DNA from 2 places in the Belliella baltica DSM 15883 genome. Region 1 is predicted to be linked to the other one. Evidence: riboswitches for the same ligand, from Rfam matches in the RefSeq annotation. Region 1 holds a riboswitch; the other holds the start of a gene.
The links. Region 1 has a riboswitch for cobalamin ahead of BELBA_RS18745 (TonB-dependent receptor). Riboswitches for the same ligand answer to the same signal wherever they lie in the genome.
Positions count from the first base shown of each region.

Region 2: another riboswitch for cobalamin. It lies ahead of metE (5-methyltetrahydropteroyltriglutamate--homocysteine S-methyltransferase); the one in region 1 lies ahead of BELBA_RS18745 (TonB-dependent receptor).

Region 1 covers NC_018010.1:4,145,880-4,158,120, reverse strand. The annotation lists gene BELBA_RS18750 (YncE family protein) at 1-198, opposite strand, end outside; gene BELBA_RS18745 (TonB-dependent receptor) at 195-1,997, opposite strand; cobalamin riboswitch at 2,256-2,485, opposite strand; gene BELBA_RS18740 (ABC transporter substrate-binding protein) at 2,755-3,804, shown strand; gene BELBA_RS18735 (iron ABC transporter permease) at 3,794-4,828, shown strand; gene BELBA_RS18730 (ABC transporter ATP-binding protein) at 4,839-5,825, shown strand; gene BELBA_RS19795 (hypothetical protein) at 5,895-6,059, opposite strand; gene BELBA_RS18725 (response regulator transcription factor) at 6,281-6,607, shown strand; gene BELBA_RS18720 (c-type cytochrome) at 6,698-7,675, shown strand; gene BELBA_RS18715 (YraN family protein) at 7,704-8,060, opposite strand; gene lipB (lipoyl(octanoyl) transferase LipB) at 8,173-8,895, shown strand; gene BELBA_RS18705 (hypothetical protein) at 8,918-9,319, shown strand; gene BELBA_RS18700 (3'-5' exonuclease) at 9,327-10,064, shown strand; gene BELBA_RS18695 (ATP-binding protein) at 10,223-11,206, shown strand; gene rnr (ribonuclease R) at 11,681-12,241, shown strand, end outside.
Region 2 covers NC_018010.1:2,877,672-2,889,912, forward strand. The annotation lists gene BELBA_RS13065 (M20 family metallo-hydrolase) at 1-152, opposite strand, end outside; gene argB (acetylglutamate kinase) at 245-1,045, opposite strand; gene BELBA_RS13075 (Rossmann-fold NAD(P)-binding domain-containing protein) at 1,078-2,022, opposite strand; gene BELBA_RS13080 (aspartate aminotransferase family protein) at 2,145-3,275, opposite strand; gene argC (N-acetyl-gamma-glutamyl-phosphate reductase) at 3,286-4,254, opposite strand; gene BELBA_RS13090 (argininosuccinate synthase) at 4,241-5,440, opposite strand; gene BELBA_RS13095 (N-acetyltransferase) at 5,474-6,154, opposite strand; gene BELBA_RS13100 (hypothetical protein) at 7,102-7,350, shown strand; gene BELBA_RS13105 (hypothetical protein) at 7,347-7,676, shown strand; gene BELBA_RS19715 (hypothetical protein) at 7,698-7,868, opposite strand; gene BELBA_RS13110 (DsbA family oxidoreductase) at 8,390-9,094, shown strand; cobalamin riboswitch at 9,248-9,439, shown strand; gene metE (5-methyltetrahydropteroyltriglutamate--homocysteine S-methyltransferase) at 9,686-12,028, shown strand; gene BELBA_RS13120 (acyl-CoA thioesterase) at 12,163-12,241, shown strand, end outside.

The DNA.
Region 1 (12,241 bases):
AAATATGTTTTGCTGTACCTCCCCCGTATTGAAATTGTAATGGCTAATGTCTCCATCACGAGAAGAGAAATTTCCTTCATTGATGATCAAAAGCCCCTTTTCGTACTCTCCAAGAGGTCGTTCCTCGCCACTACCGTCACAAGAATAGATAAATAATGATAAGGCTAGTAGATAGCCTAATAATCTTAAATTTTTCATAGTGTTAAATTGATATTGATTAGATAATTTCTTCCGGGCATTGCTCTCAATCTGAGAACTTGATAATCATTGTTTGTTATATTGTTTACTTGAAATCCTATTGAGGCCTTTATCTTTAGACTGAATTCTAAACTTTTACTATACCCTAAATCCAAAAGTCCATAAGGAGCGACTGAAGAAGTATTGTCTGTATTGATATATCTCTCTCCAATCCAATGTCCATTTACAAAAGCAGAATTTGATTTGTATGTGAAGCGTAAATTTCCCTGAGTCTTATGTTTGGGTGTATAAGGAAGTTGATTTCCCTGCGAGCGGTCATTTTCGGATAAGTTATTGAGAATCGTCGCTAGGGTGTAATTGTAACTTCCATTGAATTCTAAATGCATTTGATTCAATGATTTTTTAATCGTTACAAAATATTCTAAACCTTGATTTCGGACTTCACGGATATTTTCTGGACTCCAAAAACTCCCTCTTGGCAGCCAAATGATCCAATTGTCAACCCACATGCTGTAAAGATTGATCTGATTGCTGATCATGAAATAATTACTATTGAAAACATGAGCCAAACCAATTTCTGCACTGATACTTTCTTCAGATTCTAGGTCTGGATTTCCTCCTGGAACCCAAAATCGATCATTCAGTGTGGGGATTTTAAAGCTCTTCGAGACAGAGGTGTGTGCGCTGAATTTGTTCTTTTCATTTTTAAAAAATGTCCATTCTGATCCAATGCTCGGTGTGAATGGGGCAAGATCTCTATTGAAGATCATTTGTCTTAAGTTTAAAGAAAATGCGAGGTTAGAAGCTGGAAGATAATTGATGGATTGATAAAGTTCTAACCTATCCTCAGTGGCTTCATAGCTGCTGAGATTCCCAATTACATGATTGAACCGCACTCCTGTTTTTGACTTCAACTTTTCTGAAATAGTCCAATCAATATCTGAGGATAGGAGAAATTGGGAGGTTTGATTGACACTCTGATTGAATTTCAATTCATCTAAAACTACCCCTGCTTTAATATTCCAAATCGTTGCAGCGGTGAATTTATTATAATCAACTACTGCTCGGAAATTATTGTCATTCTGTACATCGGAACCATTTGATCCCATCACAGGCTGAATTTGTCTGTCTGTTTGATTCCACCAAATTGATGTGCTGAGTTGCTGATTTGGACGGAGATTCCAAGCCAAATCTTGCATAGCCCCAAACTGTTCAACTTCCGCATTTCTTTGTCTTTCTTCAGGACTTCCAGCTCTTGCTAAGTTGTTGAATTTGAAATTATTTTTTGAGAAATTTCTATACACGCGACTTCTGCTCGAGAAATTTTGATTTGAATACCCATATTCAACTTGCTGATTCCATCTTCCAAAACTTCCAAAAGTGCTCAGGATTTTGGTTTGATGCCCTTTGTTGAATGTGTTTTTGTTGTTCAGATGAATGGCTCCACCGATTGCATCAGTGCCATATAGTGCTCCGCTACTGCCATAATGTATCGTAGCTTCGTCAAATCCTCCAACTGGCAATATTGAAAAATCTGCTTGACCAAGCGAGGGGCTATTGATTGGGATTCCATTCCAAAAAACTGAATTATGACCTGCAGACGTGCCTCTCATGGTAAGAGATGTTAACATACCAGGTCCATATTGTCTAAGGAATAGCCCACTTCGTTGCTGAAGCAATTCTGCTAAAGATTGCCCTTGAAATTCGTTCAAGTCTCTTGAATCAACTTTCTGGAGCGTCTGTCCATAGGTGTATTTTTCAAGTGGAGATGAATAAACCTCGACCAATTTCAGTTCCACGGTATCTTGCGGAATTAATAGAGTTTTATCAACCTCATTTGAAAATGAAGTAAGAAATACGAAACTAAGAAATAGCAATGCCTTTCGAATTAAATAATGGAAAATCGATTATTTAATTCAAAGTCATCCGTGGAATAAAATTGAGAGAATTGAACAATGATAAAAGAACGTGTAATCTTCAAATTGATATTGAAGAAGAGTTAATAACATTCGTTCTGAAACATTTCCTTTTCATCTCAGCCTTTCACCCGAAAGCTTTGAATTTGATAAGAATAGGCAGGTCTCCTGGCTTCCTTGAATTTACCGGCCTTCTCGTCCTCTCCCGATAGTGATCGGGACGAACAATGGCAATGGAGGTGGTAAATTACTATCCTAATTAGTTTTAGGACGAGGTTACAGTTGCGGGGACAGCTCCGGTATTTCACCGAATTCCCTTTTAATCTCGAGGGCCTGATAAAGGATCGAGAACCAAATCTTGTTGCAAACATAAGCAATCCAAATCCAGAAATTCAAATATTCTTTGGAATATTTATTTGTAGCCATAAATCTGAGCTGTTAGGAGAAGTATTATTTAATATCTCAGCTTTTTATTTCAAATTGATTAAAAACAAATCTCATTTGTATCTTTGAGGCGTTTAAAAAATATTTGATCAATTTTATGAAGCCCTTTTCTCAAATTTTATTCATTGTTCTTTTTTTAAATTTCCTACTATCCTGTGATAATAAAAATCAAGAAAATGAAATATCAGGCTCAGTTTTGCAAAATTCCTACGCGTCTGGTTTTCATATATTTAAAGGGGAGGGGTATTGGGTTTTAGAAGTTTCGCAAGCTTTCCCGGGAGAGCATCAACCTTATAGGTATTTGGTATTAGAAAGTTCGGGTGAATCAATTCCTGATGGGACATTTGACGCAATAATTACATTGCCAATAGAAAAAGTAATCCTAACTTCTACAACTCATATTCCACATTTAGATTTATTAGATTGCACAGAAAAGTTGGTTGGCTTTCCCAATTTAGATTTGATTTCTTCTAAACTCACTAGAGAAAGGATAAACAAAAACTTGGTAAAAGACCTTGGTTCTGGAGCTCAGTCCAATATTGAGTTGATGATAGATCTAGAACCAGATTGGGTGATGATTTCAACCTTAGGGGAAGATTTGAAAAACTTAGATTTACTCAAAAGCGCTGGAATAGCTGCTGTAATCAATGGGGAATATGTGGAGCAGCATCCACTTGGGAGAGCAGAATGGATTAAATTCACAGGGGTGTTGTTAGGGAAATATGAAGAAGCAAAAGCTGAATTTGATGTTATTGAAGCCAATTATTTAGAAGCATTAAATTTAGTCTCTAATGTTGTCTTGGAAAATCGTCCGACGGTCATGTCTGGAGTGATGTACAAGGATATTTGGTATGCTCCAGGAAATGACTCTTGGGGGGCACAATTGCTTAATGCTGCTGGAGGGGAATATGTATTTAAAGCGCAAGCTGGTACAGGCAGTAGCCAACTTAACTATGAATATGTGCTTGACCAAGCTCAGAATGCTGATTTTTGGCTAGGAGCATCAGATTTTGTGAGCTTGGAAGCCATGAAAAGTGCTGATGAAAGATATGCTGGTTTTAAAGCTTTTCAAAAAAACAATGTTTATTCATATACCTCGAAAAAAGGGGAGACAGGTGGAATTGAATATTTTGAATTGGGTTACATGCGGCCTGATTTGATTTTGAAAGACATCATCAAGATTCTCCATCCAGATTTATTACCAAATTATTCTCTTTATTTTTACTCAAAAATGAATGAAAAATAACACTAGACATTTTCTACTTTTTGTTTTTGGCGCAGTTCTTTGTGTATTATTCTTTCTGATCAACCTAAACGTTGGTTCAGTTCACATTCCGATGTCTGAGATTGCTGCAAGTCTTTTTGGAGAAGAATTTAGCAAGAAGTCTTGGGGTATTATTGTAAAAGATTATAGAATACCAAAAGCTTTTACCGCAATTTTGGCAGGTCTAGCTTTGTCAATAAGCGGTTTGCAAATGCAAACTTTTTTCAGAAATCCTTTAGCAGGACCTTTTGTCTTGGGGATTAGTTCAGGAGCTGGATTAGGTGTTGCATTGCTAGTGATGACTGGTTCAGCATTTGGTTTGAGTTTTTTTTCAGGGGGTTTTGGAATGTGGGCTGTAGTGTTTGCGGCATCCTCTGGAGCAATTTTAGTTCTATTACTCATGAGTTTGACTGCATGGAGAGTAAAGGACAGCATGACGCTACTGATCGTTGGGTTGATGTTTGGAAGCTTGGCTGGTGCTTTGATTTCTGTCTTGGCTTATTTTAGTGAGGCTGAGCAATTAAAAGTATTCACAATTTGGTCCATGGGGAGTCTTGGAGGCACTCAGGGAGGCCAATTAGAATTATTTTTATTTGCTTGTGTTTTGGGAGTTACCCCAGTTTTGATTTTTATCAAGTCTTATAATGCAATGCTTCTAGGTGAAGCTTATGCAAAAAGTATGGGAGTGAATATTAATAAATTGCGCTGGGCTATGATCTTGAGTACAGGGTTGCTGGCAGGTTCTGCGACTGCATTTTGTGGCCCAATTGCGTTTATTGGAATAGCAGTTCCTCATATGGCAAGATTAATTTTTAAAAGTGGAGATCATAAAATCCTATTTCCAGCATCTGCTTTAACAGGTGCAATTGTTTTACTTTTTTGCGATTCAATTAGTCAGCTCCCAGGATCTGCACAAACACTTCCAATCAATGCTGTTACCTCGTTGATAGGAGCTCCAATGGTAATTTGGTTAATTTTAAGAAGGAATTTTAGTAAAGAGTTTTAATCAGACAAGTATGGAGATAATTTTAAAAGGGGAAGGTTTATCACTGGGATATAAAAATCAAAACAAGGAATCGGTCATTGCAGAAGGAATCTCTTTTAGGTTAGAAAAAGGTAAATTAACATGCCTTTTAGGTCCAAATGGAGTCGGGAAATCAACTCTTATAAAAACTATAATGGGGCAAATCCCCATATTGAAAGGTGATATCAGCTTTTCAGGAAAAGCTATTTCTGAATTCAATGAGAAATTATTAGCAAAGAAGATAGCTGTTGTTCTAACGGAAAAGGTTGCTTTAAGCAATTTGACAGTTTATCAATTAGTTTCGCTCGGGAGAATTCCACATACATCATGGCTTGGAAATCTCACTATTGAAGATCATGAAGTGGTGAAAAAAGCGCTTCTTGCTACAAATATTGAATATCTTAAAGATAGTGTCTTGTCCGAAATTAGCGATGGTCAAATGCAAAAAGTGATGATAGCAAGAGCGCTAGTTCAAGATGGAGAAGTTGTAATTTTAGATGAACCCACTGCTCATTTGGATTTGATCAATCGATTTGAAATCATGCATTTGCTAAGAAGGATTGCGAAGGAGGAGGGTAAAGCAATTTTAGTAGTTACTCATGATTTGGATATTGCTATTGAGACTGCGGATGAGTTTTGGTTGATGCAATGTGGTTTTCCATTAGTTTCTGGAACTCCTGAAGATTTGATAGTGAGTGATAAGATCAATTTGCTTCTTCCAAAGGATAGTTTGAAGTTTGATGTTTCAACAGGCAAAGTTCAGGATTCCACAAGTTATGAATTCCCAAGAATTATTGGAGAAGAGAAGTTGACTCGTTGGCTTAAACTTCTTATTCGAAAGAATAAGTTGAGGTTACCTAAAGATATTTTATCCCTTACTATTTATGAAATTCCTTTTACTATTTCTATTGAATCCACGAGCGAAATACTTGAATTTGATTCCTTTAAAACATTTTTAGAATATTTTTTAGAATCCTGATCTGAGGTGAAAATTATAATTTACTAGTTTTACGTTTTTTTGCACTTCTTTCACAATTCATGCAGGTTGTTACCATCGACCATTTGAATGATTTCTATTATCTACAATTTCCTTCATGCTTAGTAAATAATCAAAGACTAAAGTGTCAAAAAATATTATTTCAAAGTACTGATTATAAGATGGATATTTGAAAAGTGCTCTGTTTGTAAATGCCAAAATTTTTCGATTATTCATATAAATCAGTAAATTTAATAAGGGTTTCTAAACTTGATAAATCTGTTATTTTTTTAAATATGAGTTTTTATTTAAAAAATAGTAGGTTTTTCATTTATCATTTAAAACATGAATTTTTGTAGGGAAAATATTATCTCATTTAGATTAAAACTGTTTGATATAAATACCTGTAGTATAGTATGTTGTCTGTTTGTTTTTTATTTTTTTCATTTGTGTTTATTGTGTACCAGAAAATCATTGCGTTTAGAAGAGAACAATTTCAGGAAATTGAGTCATTGAAAAGTGATATTACTGATAAAAATGGATACGATATTAATTTTTCAGCTATCAACGTAAAACTTCCAACACCTCTATCGGAAAGAGAAAAGGATGTAGTAGAACAATTAGAACTAGGCTTGTCAAATCAGGAAATTGCTACTAGGCTATATGTAAGTGAAAACACTATAAAAACCCATCTTAAAAATATTTTTATTAAAACCGAAGCTCAAAATAGAACTGATCTAATTCACAGATTGAGACTTTATTCCGAAGATGGAATCTATACTTGATAAAAACAATATCACTCATTAGGGTGAAAGCTTTAGAAGGATAATAGGTGATTTTTAATAAGAGAAATTAAACATGTAAAAAAGATAATTATGAAAAAGGGGATTAAGATTTTAGCATATTTTGTTACTTCACTTGTCATATTGATTTTATTAGCTGTGGCATATATCAGCTTTGCACTACCAAATGTTGGAGATCCGCCGGCTGATTTCAAGGTAGAGATTACTGACGAAAAAGTTGCATATGGAAAGTATTTAGCAAACCATGTTATGGTTTGTGTTGATTGTCATTCTGTGAGAGATTTCAGTCTATTTTCTGGACCTATAGTTCCTGGAACCGAGAGTTCAGGTGGGGAGGTTTTTGATCAGAAGATGGGTTTTCCAGGGACATTTATTTCCGCTAACATTACGCCTGCGGGAATAGGTGATTGGACTGATGGTGAGCTTTTAAGGTTGATTTCTACTGGAGTTAGAAAAGATGGATCTGCTATTTTTCCAATTATGCCTTACAAAAACTATGGGCAATTGGATGTTAAAGATTTGGAAGCTATAATAGCTTATCTTAGAACACTTGATCCAATAAATACAAATCATCCTAAATCCAAAGCCGATTTTCCTTTTAGTTTGATTTTGAAAACAATGCCTGAGAAAGCTAATTTCACTGAAAAACCTGATCCAAGTGATCAGATAGCCTATGGAGGATATTTGGTCAATGCAGCCGCATGTGCTGATTGTCATACCAAGTTTGAAAATGGGAGCTTTGTAGGTGAAAAATTAGCAGGAGGTCGAGAAATGGAAATGCCAGGAGGGATTTTAGTCACCCCAAATCTAACGCCCCATGAAAGTGGTTTGAAGAATTGGACAGAAGATATGTTTGTGCAACGTTTCAAAATGTATAGTGATGATAACAATTATGTCCCTGAAAAATTAGCTCCTGATGATTTTCAGACTATAATGCCTTGGGTCATGTATTCTGGAATGGAAGAGTCTGATCTGCGAGCGATTTATCGCTATTTGCAATCGCTAGATCCAGTCGAAAACTATGTTGAGAGATTTAAGCCTAAAAGCTGATCTTTAGCCCTCTGTTTGGAGGGCTTTTTTAATAAAATGCATCCTCAAATTGTCTAAAATTAACATTTCCATTTTTATCTTGATATACTCCTACGATATCAAAACGAATGTCTTTGTGCCAATCATTTTCATGAATATAATGATCAGCAGCTTTGATGATTAGCTTTCTCTTGGTATAGTCAACAAATTCTTCGGCAAATCCAAAGCCTACACCACTTCTAAATTTTACCTCAACAAATACAAGAAGGTCTTTGTATTCAAAAATCAAGTCAATTTCTGAATGACTATATCGGTAATTTGCTTCTCTAAAAACATACCCCTTACCCGTCAGCCAATCCTTGGCCAACTCTTCTGCACGCTTTCCTTTTTCATTATGCTCTGCCATCACAATATTTGTTTAATTTTGAAAAATCAATTTAAAAATCATTGACTCTGCCAAGTAATTGTCAGAACTGAAGTTTAACTATTGGCGTTTGTCAAAGAAATTAACAATAACTGTGAATCAAATTATAAATAAAAAAGTAAAATTTCTAGACCTTGGCCGAAAGGATTATAAGGAGACCTGGGATTTTCAGGAAGAAATTTTCGCAAAAACGGTTGCTTTGAAGATTGAAAATAGAAAGGTTGGCGAGAAAGAGCAGCAAATTACAGAGAATTATCTTTTTTTCGTAGAACACCCACATGTCTATACATTGGGAAAAAGTGGGGAGCTAGCTCATCTATTACTAGATGAAAAAGGGCTTCAGGAAAAAGAGGCGACATTTTATAAAATCAATCGGGGTGGAGATATTACCTATCATGGCCCTGGTCAACTTGTTGGTTATCCAATTTTGGATTTGGATAATTTTTTCACAGATATTCATAAGTATTTAAGACTTTTGGAAGAAGCGATTATTCTTACGCTTAGAGAATATGGAATTGAAGCAGGAAGAATAGAAGGGCTGACGGGTGTATGGCTCGATCACCTCAAACAGGAGAATCCGAGAAAAATATGTGCCCTTGGTGTAAAGTCCAGTCGCTGGGTGACTATGCATGGATTCGCTTTCAATGTCAATGCTGACTTAGATTATTTCAAAAATATTGTCCCCTGTGGAATTGCTGATAAAGCGGTCACATCTATGCATTTGGAATTGGGAAGACCTGTTGATGAAAATGAAGTTAAGCATAAAGTAAAAGCACATATTGGCCATTTATTCGAAATGGAATTTGTTGAGGGTTAAGGATATTGACATAAAAATTAGGATGAAAAAAGACATTGATTTTCAACCAGTTACGGGTGTAAAATTGGCTATTGCAAAAGAAATAGTTAATGGGAATGAGGAGTGGTCAGTTTATATTATCAATTTGAACTTGATAGAGTTACATACAGTAATGATCACTTCTAAAGGCTATGGAAATATAAATGGAGAGGAAAAGAAGACTTCTGTCCTTAGGCATATGATCCAAGAATTGGGCTCTGAGTCAGTCGCTAAAGTAGAACCCATTGATCCAGCAGTATTTGTATTGAATAATGAATTTTGGGTTAGTTACTATATTTTAGATCAGATTTTCGACAAAAAGTTTATCTTTACAGAAGGTAGCATGGATCCTTCGAATGTGCGTATGATTCCCGAGCTTGGTCTCGAAGGTGTTTTGCATAGATAAAAATAACATGACTGATTTTTTAAATGAATTGAGTGATGTCCTGTTTTTGGATATAGAGACAGCTTCTGCTGAATCAAATTTTGATGCACTTCCGGAGAGGATTCAGGATGAGTGGATCAAAAAGGAAAAACTAATCCACAAGTCTGATGCAGAGAGTGAAGAAGGAAGTCTTTTCTTTGAAAAAGCGGGTATTTATGCAGAGTTTGGAAAAGTAATCTGTGTAGGTGTAGGCTACTTTAAGTTTGATAAAGAAAGTGAGACCTTAAGATTCCGAACTAAGAGTTATGCTTCAGACAATGAATATGAGACGCTATTAGAGTTTTCAGAATTGCTTCAAAAGAAATCTTGGACTTTGTGCGCCCACAACGGGAAAGAGTTTGACTTTCCCTATCTCGCCAGAAGAATTTTGATTAATAGAATTCCTTTGCCAGAGCCACTTCAGATGGCTGGAAAGAAGCCTTGGGAAATAAGGCACTTGGATACTTTGGAGTTATGGAAATTTGGTGACTACAAGCATTATACAAGACTGGAATTATTGGCAGCAGTTTTTGATATTCCGACTTCTAAAGAAGGAATTGATGGTTCTCAAGTGAATGATGCCTATTATAATCAAAATGATTTGCAGTCAATTCGTGAATATTGTTTGAGAGATGTTTTGGTGACCGCACAGATTTATTTGGCTTTTCAAGGCTTGCCACCGGAAATTGATTTTGAGATTATCAATTTAGATTTAGAACAAGAGTGATTGAAATAAGTGTTTTTTTAAAATTAGCTTTATGTTATTTCAAAATTCTCGACGTGTTGTTTCAAAATGGATGTCATGTTATTTAAAAATAAAATACGTGTTAATTCAAAATTGAGTTCGTGTTAATTCAAAATTTGTATTAATTTTGAAATAAAAAAATGCTGATTAACAGGAGGTTATATGATGCAGTAAAGGAGATGATACCAAAGTATCCCATCATCGCTCTGACTGGCCCAAGACAATCTGGAAAGACTACTTTATTGAAGGATTTGTTTCGCGATTATCGCTATATCAGTCTTGAAAATCCTGATTTTCGGAATTTTGCTGAAAAAGATCCCAATGGGTTTTTGGAAGAATACGATCTTCAAGTGATTTTCGACGAAGTTCAGAGAGTGCCTGCGCTCTTTTCCTATCTTCAAACCAAAGTGGACGAGCATCCTGAAAGGATGGGATCTTATGTGTTGTCAGGTTCCCAAAACTTCCATTTGATGCAGAGCATAACTCAGAGTTTGGCAGGGAGAGTTGCTATTTTTAAGCTTTTCCCTTTAGATCATCTAGAACTAAGTTCAGCTGGTTTGTTGCAAGATGAATTCTTGGATAATTTGGTCAAAGGGTACAATCCAGCTATTTATCATAGAGACATTCCGACAAAAATATTTTATTCGAACTACATACAAACTTACATCAATCGTGATGTAAGTGAATTGATTGCGATTAGGGAAATGCGCTTATTTCAGAATTTTCTGTCGCTTTGTGCAGCTCATGCGGGACAGTTACTGAATTTGAATGCTTTGGCAAATGAATGTGGGATAACTCAGCCTACTGCCAAAGCCTGGCTTTCCGCACTGGAGCAAAGTTTCATTACTTTTCAGCTCTACCCATATTATAAGAATTTTAGCAAGAGAGTTTTGAAAACTCCGAAGCTGTATTTTTATGACACAGGATTGCTTTGCCACTTGCTTAAAATCTCTTCCGCTGAGAAATTGTTGATTCATCCTTTTAAAGGAGCCTTATTTGAAAATATGATGATTGCGGAATATGTAAAACAAATGCATCATGCAAATAATGTAGAAGATATATGGTTTTGGAGAGATTCTGGAGGCAATGAAGTTGATCTGCTTGTGGACAAGGGATTGGATTAAAGCATTGTGGAATTCAAAGCCTTCAAAACCGTCACAACCGACATGTTTGATAGTCTTAATAAATTTGAGCAGATTTCAAAAATTGAAGGACTCCAAAAAATCTTGGTTTATGGAGGGAATGAAAACCAAAAGCGATCTGCAGGCAATTTGGTTTCATGGAGGGATTTCCCGAAGTTTTAATCTTAAGAGCAAGTTTTCTAATCAAATTGTCAACTTGTTCTCTTCTTTTTCTTCCTTTTGAACCTTTTTGGCAATATTCTTATTCTTATCTTTGGGTATCGTAAGTGAAAAAGTTTTGAATAGCAGCCCGAAAGTTAAGAGTTTTTGTCCCTACTTTTCAAGTGGAAGCTTCTTGAAGCCCTCCAAGAAATCAAAAACACCCCTTTTTAAAATCAATCCTATACTTTGTTTGGAAATCCTTATTTCCGAACTGGATAATCATTAAATTAAGAAAAATATTAAAAACTCATTTTTATGGGAAGAAAATCAAAGAATCAAGCCAGTAAAGGCAAAGCTAAAGGCGGGAAAGTAATGGATTCCGCTCAGTTAGCAAGAAAAGTATTGAACTTTTTAGATAATCATTTTGGAGAAGAATTTAACTCCAAGCAAATTGTTAAAAAATTAGAAATCCGAGATTCAGTTGTGAAAGGTGGTGTAGAGCCGATCCTTCATAAACTGGCAGCTGGAGGTTCGATTTCAAAATCGCCTAGGAATTATTTTTCATCAAACAAAGAACCTGATTTTATAGAAGGTGTAGTAGATTTTGTGAATCCTCGATTCGCATATATTGTAGTGGATGCTAAGCATAACATTGAAGAGGATATATTGATCAAAGAAGCTGATTTAAAAAATGCACTAGATGGAGATAGAGTGAGAGTGATGGTTTATCCACTAAAAGGGCATACAGGTAGAATGGAAGGAAAAGTACTCGAACTTTTAGAAAGAAGTCGAGACGAGTTTGTTGGGAGAGTTGAGATTTCCCCTCGATTTGCCTTTGTTGTTCCTGATTTCAAGAAAATGCATCATGATATCTTT
Region 2 (12,241 bases), 1.3 Mb from region 1:
TGATAAGCAATTTTATGTTGATCAAGATATTCTTCTAGGATTTTTGCGGTCTCTGCCTCTAGCTTACTTAAAGAAGGTGTAGCAATCAATTTTTCCAGAAGAGCTATAGCCTTCACAGCGTATGTTGAAATTTCAGAAGCACTTGGGAGCATATTGAATAGGTCGTCAGCTTGAATTAATTGTAGCTGAAAATTGTTTAAACCAAATATTTGTTATTATCTATTAAAATATTGATAATCAATTATTAATAAAGGTCGTATCTGTGTTTTTCGATATTTGTTCCTGAAACTTTTCCTTTAGCTGCCAACAGAAGGTTTTCAGCTTTTCCTATCCATACATGGTTAACACCTTTGTTGAGTGCAGCAAAAGCATTATCTAATTTTGGAATCATTCCTGAGTGTATAACATCCTCTTTTTTCAATTCAGCATAAATATCTTCATTGATAAGCGGTACGATGGAGTCATCATTTTTTTCGTCAATCAAAACCCCTGCTTTATTAAAACAATAATAAAGATTCACCTTATGTCTTCCCGAAAGTGCCACAGCGATTTCAGAACTGATGCTATCTGCGTTGGTATTTAGTAACTGTCCTTTTTTATCATGTGTGATGGCACAGACTACAGGAATGATATCTTCACAAAGAAGAGTGCTTAGAAGGTCGGTATTAATTTCTTTAATATCACCAACAAAACCATAATCAATGGTTTTTACAGGTCTTTTTTTAGACTGAATTAGGTTTCCATCTGCCCCTGTCATTCCCAATGCATTTTGTTTAAGCTTTTGAAGATTTGCTACGATTTGCTTGTTGATCAAACCGGCATAGACCATAGTTACAATATCTAAGGTGTCCTTGTCGGTAATTCTTCTTCCATCAATCATTTCGGGCATTACACCCATGCTTTCGCCGAATTTAGAAGCTAAAACACCTCCTCCGTGAACGAGAATCTTCTTCCCTGGAAATCTTGAAAATAAATATAGAAATTCGTCAAGTTTTTCGGGGTAGTCTATTACGTTACCACCGATTTTAATGATACTAATATTCATGGTTTTTGTAGGTTTGTGAGGTTTTTTAGTTGTTATATTATAATCTTACTGAGCACTGCTTGTGCTGCAAAGATTCTGTTTTCTGCTTGTTTTTGTACAAGACTTCGTGGTCCATCAAGGATTTCGTCTGATAGTTCTACATTTCTTCTTACAGGGAGGCAATGCATTACTTTAGCCTCAGGAGCATTTTCAAAATGTGATTCTGTAAGCATCCATGATGAGTCTGTAGAGTGAATTTTCCCATAATCATTGAATGCAGACCAGTTTTTGACGTAAACGAAGTCTGCATTTTTTAATGCTTTTTTCTGATCTAATTCTATAACAGCGCCTTGAGTGAATTGGGGATCTAAATCATAGCCTTCAGGATGAGTAATTGTCAAATCATGACCACAACCCACTGCCCATTCTGCAAATGAGTTAGCTACTGCGTGTGGAATTGCTTTGATGTGGGGAGCCCAGGTGAGGACTACCTTGGGTTTTTTAATTGCTTTGCTATTTTCTTGAATAGTAATCATGTCAGCAAGACTTTGAAGAGGATGTCTAATTGCACTTTCGAGACTGATAATCGGCACGTTGGCGTATTTTTTGAACTGATTCAAAACAAAATCTTCTATATCTTCATCCTTATTGGTTAGTGTAGGAAAGGCTCTGATAGCCAAAACATCAAAATAAGTACCTAAAACTGCTGCTGCATCTTTGATATGCTCCACAGTGGTTTTATTCATTACTGCACCTTCCTGCATCTCAAGTGCCCAACCTTCTTTGTCCATGTTGATGATAATAGGTTCCATTCCTAAGTTTAATGCTGCAATTTGTGTGCTTGCTCTAGTTCTTAATGAAGGATTTAAAAAAATGCAGCCAACTCTTTTTCCTAAACCTTTAGAGATGTGTTTTCTTGAATCAATTTTATATTGTAATGCTTGCTCAATTAGTTGCTCAGCAAGGGATATATTTTCGAATTGAGTGAAATGCTTCATTGTAGATTTACCTTTTTTAAAGAAATGCTCTTTATGGAAGTTTGAAGTAGAAATTTTTTTCTTTTTAGAAAGAGATAATTTTGAAGATTGATTTACCTCTTTATATTGATTTGGTTAATGACTTAACTCAATATTTTCTTTAAACTATCCAAAAACGAAGATAGTTGAATAATTTCAATATTTAATGGGGGAAGCAAACGAATTGTATGTTTACTTGAAGAACTACCTGTAAATATTTTGTATTTATTGACTAATTCAGAACGAATAGGAGCTGCTTCTTTTTCCAAATCAATTCCTATCATCAAGCCCTTTCCTCTCACATCTGTTACACCATTGATCGTTTCTAATTCCTTCAACAGATATTCACCAGATTTTAGAGCTTGTTCTTGAAGTTTTTCTTTTTCAAGAATTTCCAAGACAGCTAATCCAGCAGCACAGGCCAAATGATTTCCTCCAAAAGTAGTTCCAAGCAAACCAAAGCTAGCTTTGATATCAGGATGAATCAACACACCTCCAACAGGATAGCCATTTCCCATTCCTTTGGCCATCGTTATCATATCTGGAACGAGCCCAGTGACCCATTGATGTGCAAAAAACTTACCAGTTCTCCCGTATCCTGATTGAACTTCGTCAAGAATCAATTTGGCATCATATTTTTTGCATAATTCAGAAAGCTTTATTAGAAATTCAGGATTGGGAATTTGAATCCCTCCAACTCCTTGAATTCCTTCTATGATAATTCCTGCAATATTCCCTTTTCGCAAAAGATTTTCTACTCCAATAAGTTCATTAAAATTTAAAATATGAACATCTGTTCGTTGATTGCTGGGAGCAATTATTTTGGGATTATCAGTCAAAGCTACTGCTCCTGATGTCCTCCCATGAAAAGCACCTGAAAAAGAAATAAAGCCAGATTTTCCTGTTACAAATGAAGCTAATTTGAGTGCATTTTCATTTGCTTCGGCTCCTGAGTTACATAAGAATAGGTTAAAATCTGTGTATCCAGAAAGCTCTCCTAATTTTGTAGCCAATTGTTTTTGAATCGGTATCTGAACCGAATTAGAATAAAAGGCGATTTGATCAAGTTGATCTTTGATTCGCTGGTTGAAATGTGGGTGTGAATGTCCCACAGAAATCACAGCATGACCACCGTACAAATCCAAGTATTCAGCCCCATTTTCATCCCAAAGTTTAGCCCCTAGAGCCTTTACAGGGGTGACGTCAATTAAAGGGTAAACGTCAAATAAATTCATCTCTCTTAACTTAAAATGCGATACTCTTCAATTTTAAACCCAAGTTTTCATCCAATCCAAAAGCGAGATTAAAGTTTTGAATGGCTTGCCCTGAAGCTCCTTTGAGTAGGTTGTCTATAGCAGAGTAAATTACCAATTGTCCTCGTTCTTTTTTGATATGGATAATGCATTTGTTAGTATTTACCACTTGCTTCAAATCAATGTCATTTCGCGAAATATGGGTAAATGGAGCGTCTTTATAGAAGGTTTCGAACAATTGGTACGCTTCTTCAAGTTCTCCATCAAAAGGAAAGTAGGAAGTAATCCAAATACCTCTTGGGAAATTTCCTCTGTAGGGGATAAAGAGCAACTCTGAATTGAATTCAGGTTGAATTTGCAGGAAAGTTTGTTTGATTTCCTGAAGATGCTGATGGGTGAAAAGCTTGTAAACAGACATGTTGCTACTTCTATAGCTAAAATGTGAGGTTTCGGCTAATTTTTTCCCAGCTCCCGTGCTGCCTGTTATTCCAGAGATATGAACAGGATTTTTGATCCAATTTTTTGCAACAGCAGGAGCAAGGCCTAGTTGAATCGCGGTAGCAAAGCAGCCTGGATTGGCTATTTTCTTGGCTGATTTTATTTGTTCGCTGTTAATTTCTGGAAGTCCGTAAAGGAAACCATTGCTTTCATCTCTAAAATCTGTACTCAAATCAATGATTACAGTATCATCAGAAAATTTGTGTTTATCAAGAAAACCTTTGGTCTCTCCATGTGGCAAACCAAGAAATACGGCATCAATTCCATCTGTAGAAACTTGATCTGTAAATTTCAAATCTGTATCTCCAATCAAATCAGGATGTACTTCATTAACGCGTTTTCCTTTTTGACTATTGCTGTGAACATAAGACAAATTCACCATCGGATGATGAACCAAAAGTCTCAGTAATTCTCCACCTGTATAGCCCGCTGCACCGATAATGGCTACATTAATTTTCATGATCTGGCTTGTTTACTTGATGGAAAATTGCGGTTTGGTTACCGAGAATCTTGGTGAATCCTTTGACATCTTGTGCTGTGTAACCTTTGTTCATCTCGCCATAACTGCCAAACTTGGATGCCATCAAATCGTGCTCAGACTCTATTCCTATCACTTGGAAACGGAAAGGATGCAGCATTACTTTCACCTTTCCAGTGACAAATGTTTGTGTATCTGCTAAAAAAGCTTCTAAATTCCGCATCACAGGATCTAGATAATGTCCTTCGTGCAGGTGATTGCCATAGAATTCGGCTAGCTGATTTTTCCAGAAAGTCTGCCATTTGGTTAAAGTGTGTTTCTCAAGTAATTGGTGGGATTTGATAATAATCAAAGGTGCAGCAGCCTCAAATCCAACGCGACCTTTGATTCCAATTATCGTATCTCCCACATGAATATCTCTTCCAATTCCGAATGGAGCAGCCAATTCATTTACTTTCAATATGGCTTCCACTGGATTATCAAATAGGGTGTCATTGACACCAATCAATTCACCTGTTTCAAAGATTAGACTTATTTCTTCGGCTTTCTCCTTAGTAACCTGAGTAGGCCAAGCTGAATCAGGAAGTGTTTGACTGGAAGTCAAGGTTTCCTTTCCTCCAACAGAGGTTCCCCAGATTCCTTTATTGATACTGTAGGCGGCTTTTTCGAAGTTCATCGAAATGCCATGTTTTTTGAGATAATCGATTTCGGCTTCTCTGCTCAACTGAAGGTCACGGATAGGAGTGATGATTTCGATGTCAGGAATGATCGTTTGAAAAATCATATCAAAACGAACTTGATCATTTCCTGCTCCTGTACTTCCATGTGCGACACATTTGGCACCTATTTTCTTAGCATAATCTGCAAGCGTTTTGGCTTGTAATATTCTTTCAGCAGATACAGAAAGTGGATAAGTTTGATTTTTCAAAACATTGCCGAATACCAGGTATTTGATGACTTCTTGGTAGTAAGTTTTGGTTACATCAAGAATGGTAAATGATGAAATCCCAAGGCTATCTGCTCTTTTTTCGGTTTCCGATAGTTCTTCACTTGAAAAACCTCCTGTATTGATCAGTACTGCGTGGACTTCATATCCAAGGTCTTTGGTCAGGTGAAGTGCACAAAAAGTGGTGTCCAATCCTCCGCTGTATGCTAATACTACTTTTTTCATTTTAAGATTTTTTGTAAGCTTTCGGCTTGTGGTTTAAAATAGGTTGATGGTTTTACTCTTGGTTTTTTTAAGATTCAACAAGACATATTTTTTCAATCTTGTCCAACGCTCAAAAAGCTTGATATTTTTCTTGAAATCGTCTCGAAGGGCCAAGTCTTCATGCTGAATTTTTTGAGCTTTTGGTTCGTAAAGCATGGCTGTACAAAGGCAGTTTTGTCTGTTTTTGCTTTGTAAGATTTCAAAATTGACACAGCTTTGACAGCCTTTCCAAAACTGTTGGTCATCAGTCAGGTCGGAGTAAGAAACAGGAATATAACCCAATTCAGAATTGATCTTCATCACTGCTGCGCCGGTTGTCAAGCCGAATATTTTGGATTCAGGATATTTGGTTCTGCTGAGTTTAAAGATTTCTTTTTTGATCTGACGGGCCAATCCAAATTTTCTAAACTGAGGAGCGACGATAAGACCTGAGTTGGCTACATATTTTCCATGGCCCCAAGCTTCGATGTAGCAAAATCCCGCCCATTCGCCATCAGATGTGGTGGCGATTACCGCTTTGCCGTCCATCATTTTGGTAACGATGTATTCAGGAGATCTTTTAGCAATCCCAGTACCTCTGGCTTTTGCTGATTGCTCCATTTCATCTGTGATGATAGAAGCATAAATAGTATGTGCTTCCGTAGCTGGCTTGATTATAAAAGAGTAATTGTCCATTGAGTTTATTGGAATAGACAGAGTGGTGACTCTTAGGTTAATTTAGAAATGATAAATTGAGGAAATATTGCTGATTGAGGTCGCCCACATAGGGCACCAAAAATTAAGATAGGGGCGTTGCCCTAAAGCTATTCCTAAATTCTCTTAGCGGAGATAAAAATAACAAAGCCATTGAACCCAAAATGTTTGGGACAATTGAAGAATAAGTTGCTATGTCTTTTTTACTGTACATGGTCTTTGTGTCAACAAAGGTTACAAGTATTGAAATAATATGCAAATTATTATATCAATAATTTAAAAATTCAAAGAATCTATTTCAGAATTAATAAAAAATGAGTTGTTCAATTAGTATCTGAAGAGATAATTAATAGTGAAGTAAAACACAGACTTAAAATCAGCTTGACAGTAAAGGTCGCACTATCTCTTACTTTGGTACTACTTTGGTGTTACTTTGCTACTACTTTGGTACGGCTTTGCTATAGGACAGAATTAGGTGAGGATAAAGCAGGAATAAAAGTTAGATAATCTTTTCTTGAGTAATAGGATTGGAACTTTAGAGCCTCAAAATTCAAATTAGTGAATTTAATGATTCTTCGTCATTAACAGTTCATTCAAAATTTCTGTGTTTTAGTCATTAAGAAAATTATTAAGCTATTCCCATCAATTGGAATAGCGCTTTAGCCCATTCATCATAATAAGGATTCAGGAATATTGGCTTTAGCCAAAGCTATATTTTCCTGAAATTAAATTCAAAGATTGCAGTTTCTTTTAAAAGAGTTCATTGCTAAGAAAAGATAGGCTAGCAAAGAAAATATAGCCAATAAGAAACATAGATTTCCTTACAGGAAGTTGTGGTAAAGCTATCGATCAAACAATCAGAGCTCTTTCAACTTCTGCTAAAGTAAAAAATGTATATTTGGAGCACGAATGAATACAAATAAACACAAATGAATACATCTAAAAGAAAAACAACATCACTAAGGCTTAGTGACTCCGTTAGAGAAAAGCTTGAGTACCTTGCAAAAAAAGAAAATCGTAGCTTGAACAATCTAGTAGACACATTGCTTGCGCAAGTTCTTGGATTGAGGGAGGTGGGTGAGGAGTATGAATTACCTGAAGATTTTCATAATGGGATCACAAAAAGTGAACTAATGAAAGGTATAGAGGAGGATTTGAAAAAAATCTATCATAAATGAAAGTGCTCTTCCTTCCTGAAATCAGGGCATACTTTGAAGAGTTGTCATTAATTCTTTATGAAAAGGAGTACTTCGGCTTTTTCGAAGATGCGTACCGTTATGCTGATGATCTTTTTGCCGAAATCGAAAAAGATCTACCGAATAAATCCAAAAAACCTGCGCCAGAGTATTTCGAAAAGTATGGAAAGGGAATGCATTATACTTCTTTCAAGAGAAATAAGAATACAACTTGGTATGTGTTCTTCAATAGTTATAGACAAGATCAAGAAATGTTCTATTTGGTTCGATTTTTAAGTAATAATCATCGAATAGGAAAATATCTATGACGTGAGCATTGCTATGTAATTTCACTCTTGATTTCTTTGTCTTTTTTTCATGGTTAGCTCAATTAATCCCATAATTATAAGTGCTGGGAAAATAAAATATCTAGCTAAAGTCTTATCATAGAAAAAGAGAACAATCGTTATAAAGCCAACGATTAATCTAGGTATCAATTTAATTTTGCTGTCTTTATACATTTTTTTTTATTTAATACCACTAACGTAATTTCTTCAATTGGAATAGTGCTTTAGCCCATTCATCTTAATAAGGATTCAGGAATATTAGCTTTAGGCGAATTTTTCCAAATAGATTAAGATTTCAGGTATATACCCTTCTGGGTTTGGTTGCTCAATTTTTTTCTACTAGAAATAAAGGACTAGCGCCCCTATAGACATTACAAAATTCTAATTTTTTCAAGAAGATTATAGGACTAATGCTCCTTTAGCTAATTTTTTGTTACCTCACTTTATATTCCTTAAGAGAGTTATACTTCTGAAAACATTCCACTAAAAGATAAAAAGGATCAATAAAAAGATTGCTAGCAATACAGCTACCCAAGCATAAATGGGATTTCGACGGGGGAATTCAAAGTTGCAGATTGGACAAAAAACAGCTGTTTTATCTACATCCATGGCACAGGAAGGACACTCTTTTGTTTTCATATTTCGGAACTCTTGGTGTTGAAATTTGATTGTAATTACAATAAAACCTAAAAATCATGAAAATAGAAATTTGGTCGGATATCATGTGTCCTTTTTGTTATATTGGCAAGAGACGATTGGAATCTGCTTTAGAGAATTTTGAGTATAAAAACCATGTTGAAATCGTCTGGAAAAGCTTTTTGCTCAATCCAGATATGAAAACAGACCCTAGCAAATCAACTGCTGAATATTTGGCAGAAACTAAGGGCTGGAGTTTAGAACAAACCCATCAAATCACCAATCAAGTGACAGAAATGGCGAGGGGTGAAGGCTTGGTGTACAACATGGACAAAACCGTAGTCGCCAATGCCAAAAATGCACATCGCTTGTTACAACTTTCAAAAACCTTAGGAAAAGGTGATGAAATGAAAGAAAGACTTTTGAGGGCTTATTTTACAGAAGGAAAAAACATTGATGACTTGAGTACTTTAATTTCTTTGGCAGAAGAAGTAGGAATAGATAAAGAAAGGGCTCAGGCATGTTTGGAATCAAATGAGTTCGCTGAAAAAGTTGAGAAAGATATCTCGGAGTCAAGACAAATTGGAGTGAGAGGTGTTCCTTTCTTTGTTCTTGATAGGAAATTTGGTATTTCGGGAGCTCAACCTGTTGAGGTATTCCAGGATACTTTGAATAAAGCTTGGGAAGATTATGTGAAGGAAAATCCCATTTTACAAATGAACAGTTCTGAAGGAAGCTCTTGTGACATAGAAGGGAATTGTTAACAAGAATGCTTGCTACAGAATTATATTTTGATAAAACTGTAATTTATTCTTGAAGCCCAGTAGTTTTTGAAGTATTTATTTAAAACTTAGATAGATTAGTGTGGGGTAAAGTGATTTTACTAGTTTTGTGAAATTAAAGTTCTTTACTATAATTCTATATCATCCGGAATTGGTTATGCTTAGGTGTGTATTAAAAGGGAATCGTGTGCAAATCACGAACTGTCGCGCAACTGTAAGTAACAATCCAAAGGTTTTTGTCCTAGTATGTCCACTGTTTTAAATAAAATGGGAAGGACGACAAAAGCTGTTACAAGTCAGGAGACCTGCCTATTTCGATATGACGATGCTTTCGCGATTTGAAGCTTTTAGTCAAGTGTGATTCAATTTCCTTCTATGCTTTTTTGGCATTTCTATAGGTCTTTGATCCAAAGTGATTTACCGATTTTGGTTTTTCCTTGATAGGAAAAGTGTGTCTGATTTGGGACATATTTATTTCCTTCACTTTTCTAACACCTTCTTTTCCAAAAGCATTTTTGATTTATTGTGATGAGCTTTTAACCAATTATTTCAAACAAATAAAGTTAAAAGACCATGCAAACGCATAATCTTGGCTATCCGCGAATTGGTAGTCAGCGAGAATTGAAAAAGGCCTGTGAAAACTATTGGGCAGGAAAAATCACAAGGCAGGAGTTATTTCAAGTAGGAAACGAAATCAAGCTCAGCAATTGGACCTTACAGAAAGAATGTGGGATAGATTTGATTCCTTCAAATGACTTTTCTTACTATGACCATGTTTTGGATATGGCATTTACAGTTGGAGCCATTCCCGAAAGGTATCATTCTGTAATTTTTGACAAAAATAAGTCTGAAATCGATTTGTACTTTGCAATGGCGAGAGGATATCAGGCAAATGGTTTGGATATCAAGGCCATGGAAATGACCAAATGGTTTGACACGAATTATCATTACATCGTACCGGAGTTCAAGAAAAATCAAGAGTTTAAGCTATTTTCTTCAAAAGTCATTCAGGAATTTGCAGAAGCAAAACTGGCAGGTTTCAAAACGAAGCCTGTTATTTTGGGGCCAGTTTCTTTCCTTTTACTGGGTAAGGAAAAAGAAGCAGGTTTTGATCGCATTGACCTAATAAAAAATCTTCTTCCTGTTTATTTCCAAATATTGGATAAGCTTGTAGAACATGGTGTAGAGTGGGTTCAGTTTGACGAACCATTTTTGGCTATGAATCTTTCAATTAAAGATAAAGAGGCTTTTCAAAGCGCCTATTCCCAAATCAGAAAAAAGTACCCTCACTTGAAGACATTGTTAGCAACTTATTTTGGAGGTTTGTACGAAAATATAAGCGTAGCAACATCTTTACCTGTTTGTTGTCTTCATGTAGATTTGGTCCGTTGTCCCGAGCAATTGGATGAGTTGTTAGGAAATAGACCGAAAGATCTTTCCATTTCACTTGGATTAATTGACGGAAGAAATATTTGGAAAAATGATTATAAAAATTCATTGAATCTAATTCAAAAGGTTCTGAGAAAAGTTGATCCCGAAAAATTATTTATAGCTCCTTCTTGCTCTTTACTTCATTCACCATGCGATTTGGATAGTGAGTTGAAGCTTGATAATGATATCAAAAGTTGGCTTTCATTTGCCAAACAAAAATTGGTGGAAATTAGTGATTTGAAGAAATTGTCAAAATCTGTCAATGTTCCAAATGCGAATGGTTTAGAATCTTTTGAAAATGTATTTTCTGATATTTTCAATAAAAATCAGGAAGCAATCAGCAACAGAACAAATTCAAGCTTGATTCATAAAAATGAAGTAAAGAAGCGATTGAATAATGTTTTGGACTCTGATTTTGAGAGAAAATCTTCGTTTCAGAATAGAAAGATTGTACAGGCAGAGTTACTGAATCTTCCGCTTTATCCAACAACTACAATTGGTTCATTTCCTCAAACAAAGGAAGTAAGAAAAGTTCGTGCTGACTTCAAGGATGGAAGAATCGATAAGCAGAATTATGAACAATTCATTAAAGATGAAACGGAGAAGACAATCAGAATCCAAGAAGAAATTGGTTTAGATGTCTTGGTTCATGGTGAATATGAAAGAAATGACATGGTAGAGTATTTCGGTGAGCGTTTGCACGGTTTTGCATTCACTCAATTTGGTTGGGTTCAAAGTTATGGCAGCAGATGCGTCAAGCCACCGATTATCTATGGAGATGTGTATAGGCCGGAACCGATGACAATATTTTGGTCAAAATATGCTCAATCCCTCACTCCAAAGTTTGTGAAGGGAATGCTTACTGGACCGGTGACCATTCTCCAATGGTCCTTTGTAAGGGATGATCAAGATAGAAGCGTGACATGTAATCAAATTGCTTTGGCTATTAGAGATGAGGTTTTGGATTTGGAAAAAGAAGGAATCCGTATCATTCAGATAGACGAGCCTGCATTGAGGGAAGGTTTGCCAATCAGGAAAGAACATTGGGAAGGATATCTAGATTGGGCTATCAAAGCATTTAAGCTCTCTGCAAGCGGGGTAGATGACAATACCCAAATTCATACACACATGTGTTATTCAGAATTCAATGACATCATTGGTCATATAGCCAACCTTGATGCCGATGTGATTACGATTGAATGCTCTCGTTCACAGATGGAGCTCTTGGATGCTTTTGCAGACTTCAAGTATCCAAATGAAATAGGGCCTGGAGTATATGATATCCATGCACCAAGGGTCCCTTCCAAAGCTGAAATCATAGAATTATTGCAAAAAGCAGCAGATGTAATTCCATCAGAACAGATATGGGTGAATCCTGATTGTGGATTGAAAACAAGACAATGGGAAGAAACCCACAAGTCTCTAGTCGAAATGGTTTTGGCTGCAAAAGCTATGAGAGAACTAGTTCCTGTTACGTTGAATTAGTGTTTACCGAAAGATCAGCAAGTTTGTATAGAAGCTTGCTGATTCTTTTTGATTCATTTGAGAAAATTGAAGGCTCGACTTAAGAATAAAGATAAGAAAACAGTTGCGTTCGCAGCTTTTGAAACAAAAATAATATGAACTTAGAAGAAAGGATACAGCAATCAGAAACGCACATTTTTAAAGCGGTTTTCCCCAATACCACGAATCATTATG